Regions from separate parts of the Paucibacter sp. B51 genome, predicted to be linked through region 1. Evidence: riboswitches for the same ligand, from Rfam matches in the RefSeq annotation. Region 1 holds a riboswitch; the other holds the start of a gene.
The links. A riboswitch is a leader RNA that binds a small molecule or an ion and turns the genes downstream of it on or off. The one in region 1 is predicted to bind S-adenosylhomocysteine.

Region 1 (2,197 bases):
TGGCCTCGCCGCCGGCGTCGATCAGGGCCTTCTTCTCGGCCTCGATGTAAGGCAGCAAATGGGCCACCGCCTGCTTCATCACACGGGCTGACTTGACCACCTGGGGCAGGAACATCTTGCCGGCGCCGAAGAGATCGCCGACCACATTCATGCCGGCCATCAACGGGCCTTCGATCACATGCAGGGGCCGACCTCCGCTGGCCTGGATGGCTTGCCAGGCTTCTTCGGTGTCGGCGTCGATGAAATCGGTGATGCCGTGCACCAGGGCGTGGCTGAGGCGCTGGTTCACATCACCAGCGCGCCAGGCCAGGCGGGCCGTGTCGTCAATGGCCATGCCCTTGGCGCGCTCGGCCACCTCGATCAGGCGCTCGCCGGAATCGGGGCGGCGGTTCAGCACCACATCCTCCACGCGCTCGCGCAGCTCGGCGTCGAGGTCGTCGTACACACCCACCATGCCGGCGTTGACGATGCCCATGTCCAGGCCTGCCTGGATGGCGTGGTACAGAAAGACCGTGTGAATGGCCTCGCGCACCGGGTCGTTGCCGCGGAAGCTGAAGGACACATTCGACACGCCGCCCGAGACCTTGGCGCCGGGCAGGTTCTGCTTGATCCAGCGCGTGGCTTCGATGAAGTCGACCGCGTAGTTGTTGTGCTCTTCGATGCCGGTGGCGATGGCAAAGATATTCGGATCAAAGATGATGTCCTCGGGCGGGAAACCGACCTCGTTCACCAGGATCTTGTAGGCCCGCTCGCAGATCTCGATCTTGCGGGCGAAGGTGTCAGCCTGGCCCTGCTCGTCAAAGGCCATCACCACGGCCGCGGCGCCGTAGCGGCGCACCAGCTTGGCCTGGCGGCGGAACTCGGCCTCGCCCTCCTTCATGGAGATTGAGTTGACGATGCCCTTGCCCTGGATGCACTTGAGGCCGGCCTCGATCACGCTCCATTTGGAGCTGTCGATCATGATGGGCACGCGGGCGATCTCGGGCTCGCCGGCGATCAGGTTCAGAAAGCGCACCATGGCCGCCTGGCTGTCCAGCATGGCCTCGTCCATGTTCACATCGATGACCTGGGCGCCGTTCTCCACCTGCTGGCGTGCCACCGCCAGGGCCTGCTCGAACTGGCCATTGAGGATCATGCGCGCAAAGGCCTTGGAGCCGGTCACATTGGTGCGCTCGCCCACGTTGACGAACAGCGAGCCCTCGCCGATCTGCACGGGTTCCAGGCCCGAGAGCTTCATGGGCGGAACAGCAGGTGCGGCAGCAGCAGCAGTAGCAACAACGGCGGGAGAGGTGGTGGTCATGGCAGCGGCCTTCAGCGCAAAGGCAGGGCTGCGTCACTCACCGCAGCCCCGCACGTGCTCCAACAAGAAAACACAGAGGAATCATCGGTGAGCGTCGTTGCCGGGTGACGGGCCCCGGGAAAGCCGGGGCTGCACCTGTCCGAGCCTGGCGGCACACTCGCTGACATTCCAGACATCAGGCGGGCAACCGTCGCAACGCTCCTCGGACCCGCGCATTTTACGCACCCCGCCCGCCGCGAACTCAAGCAAAGCGGCCAGAAAGCCGACAACTCCTTGTGAACCCCACCCCGCCATCTTGGAACTGATCCAGCTCCCACCCCACAGCCTGCGTGTCGGCCAGGTCCTCAGCTTCGCCCTGCGCGATGCCGAGGGCCATTTGCTGTTCGCCGCCGGCCAGCCCCTGCCCAACACGCCCCAGGTGCAGGCCCTGATCGCCCGCGGCGCCTGGGTCCAGGCCCATGAAACCAAGGAGTACCAGCGTGCTTTGGCGCACAAGATGGACACTTTGATGCACCAGGGCGCGGTGCTGGCCGACATCGTCAAGGTGCAGGCCGACTTCCGCCAGGAAAAGGCCCAGAAGGTCGAGCTGGGCGAACAGGCCGCCTGGGCCGATCTGCAAATGCATGCCCACAGCCTGCTGCGCGAGCCGCGGGTCGAGGATTTCAAGCCACGCTTCCAGCAGCTGCACAACGAGGCCTTGCGCCGCCTGCTGGCCAAGCCCGATGCGGTGCTGATGCTGCTGATCTTCGAGACCAGCCAGAACTTCCAAAGCTACAGCGACCGTCACGCACTGCTCTGCCTGGCCCTGGCCGAGCTGTGCGCCCGCCAGCTGGGTTGGCCGGACGATTGGCGCCTGGCCCTGACCCAGGCGGCCCTGAGCATGAACCTCAGCATCAC
Region 2 (2,197 bases), 1.4 Mb from region 1:
CGAGCACCTCAAGCTCATGCATCCGCGCAGCGCCAAGCGCGCCTGGGACGCCAAGACGCGCGCTCAGGCCGAGGCCATCCAGGCCTTTGTGCAAGCGCAGGGCCCCTGCCACCCGCGCGAGATCCAGCAGCATTTCAATCTGGGCTCCACCCGCAATGCCTGGGGCGGCAGCAGCAATGCCACCACCCATTTGCTGGACGGCATGCATTACCGAGGCCTGCTGCGCGTGCAGCAGCGTGAGCAAGGCCAGCGCATCTACAGCGCCGTGGCCCACACGCCCGATCCGCGCACACCGCACGAGAAAGCCCAGGCCTTGCTGGACTTGGTGCTGGCCAAGTACGCACCCTTACCTTCGCGTAGCCTGGGCCATTTGTGCAGCCTGCTGGGCTATGGCGCGCCGCATCTGCGCGGCGAACTGCGCCAGGTGCTGGCCCAGGTACGCAAGACTTGGCCCCAGGCCCAGGTCGAGGGCCAGACCTGGTTCTGGCCCGAGGGCGAGAACCCCGGCTCCAAGCGCTGGAAGCTGGACGAGGCCGTGCGCCTGCTGGCCCCCTTCGACCCCGTGGTCTGGGACCGCCTGCGCTTCGAACAATTCTGGGGCTGGGCCTACCGTTTCGAGGCCTACACGCCCGCGCCCAAGCGCAAGCTGGGCTACTACGCCCTGCCCCTGCTCTGGCGCGGCGAGGTGATCGGCTGGGGCAATGTCAGCAGCGCCGAGGGGCGCTTGCAGGCACAGCTGGGCTATGTGGCCGGCAGGGCGCCCCGCGAGCCCGGCTTCAGCGCCGCGCTGGACGAAGAACTGGCCGCCATGGCCCGCTTCCTGGGTGTGGATACCCCCTGAGACCTGAACTCGGGCCGGGATTGGCGGGAAAACCCGGCCTGTTCCAAGCGCGAAAGTGGCGCTTGCGACTAGAATTCGTCCGTTCCGAGGAGCGTTGCAACCTGCCGGTCTGGCTTCAGACCCCCAGGCCAGGCTCGGAAAAATTTGCACAGCGGCCTCGTCATCCCCTCGGCCCTGTTCATTGGCAACCGCGCTCACCCGCTGACGTCCTTGCGTGGGTGAACGGTTGCATGCATCAAACCAGGGTTCGGAGCACCGAGCCGGTTTTTTTCGTCCTCCCCCTCCTCCAGGCAATGAATGCAGCGGCTTCATATTTCGCATGAAGGAGCTGATCCATGACCGCCCAAACCACCACCTCGCTGGCCGCTGACCAGTACCACATTGCCGATCTGTCCCTGGCCGCCTGGGGTCGCAAGGAACTGACGATTGCAGAGAGCGAAATGCCGGCGCTGATGGCCATTCGCAAGGAATACGCCGCCACCCAGCCGCTCAAGGGCGCCCGCATCACCGGCTCGCTGCACATGACCATCCAGACCGGCGTGCTGGTCGAAACCCTGCAAGCGCTGGGCGCCGAAGTGCGCTGGGCCTCGTGCAATATCTTCTCGACCCAGGACCATGCTGCCGCCGCCCTGGTGGCCCGTGGCACGCCGGTGTTCGCCTACAAGGGCGAGACCCTGGAAGACTACTGGGACTACACGCACCGCATTTTTGAGTTCGCCGGCAAGGGCGAGCCAGGCGAAGGCCCGAACATGATCCTGGACGACGGCGGCGATGCCACGCTGCTGATGCACCTGGGTCAGAAGGCCGAGAAGGACCTGTCGGTGCTGGACAAGCCGGGCAGCGAAGAAGAGCGCATCCTGTTCGCCGCCATCAAGGCCAAGATCGCTCAAGACCCGACTTGGTACACCCGCAAGAGCGCCGAGATCATCGGCGTGACCGAAGAGACCACCACCGGCGTGCTGCGCCTGAACGAAATGGCCGCCAAGGGCAGCCTGCTGTTCCGCGCCATCAACGTCAATGACTCGGTGACCAAGAGCAAGTTCGACAACCTCTACGGCTGCCGCGAATCGCTGGTGGACGCCATCAAGCGCGCCACCGACGTGATGGTGGCCGGCAAGATCGCCGTGGTGGCAGGCTACGGTGACGTGGGCAAGGGCTCGGCCCAGGCCCTGCGCGCCCTGTCGGCGCAAGTCTGGGTGACCGAGATCGACCCGATCTGCGCCCTGCAAGCCGCCATGGAAGGCTACCGCGTGGTGACCATGGAATACGCGGCCGACAAGGCCGATATCTTCGTCAGCGCCACCGGCAACAAGAACGTGATCCGCTACGAGCACATGGCCGCGATGAAGAACAACG

Region 2: it holds a riboswitch for S-adenosylhomocysteine, as region 1 does, so the genes downstream of both, ahcY (adenosylhomocysteinase) here and metH (methionine synthase) in region 1, are expected to answer to the same signal.

The regions. Positions count from the first base shown of each region.
Region 1 covers NZ_JAPIVN010000001.1:272,997-275,193, forward strand. The annotation lists gene metH (methionine synthase) at 1-1,300, opposite strand, end outside; S-adenosyl-L-homocysteine riboswitch at 1,383-1,510, opposite strand; gene OOB33_RS01120 (phosphohydrolase) at 1,596-2,197, shown strand, end outside.
Region 2 covers NZ_JAPIVN010000001.1:1,670,627-1,672,823, reverse strand. The annotation lists gene OOB33_RS07090 (DNA glycosylase AlkZ-like family protein) at 1-841, shown strand, start outside; S-adenosyl-L-homocysteine riboswitch at 922-1,044, shown strand; gene ahcY (adenosylhomocysteinase) at 1,177-2,197, shown strand, end outside.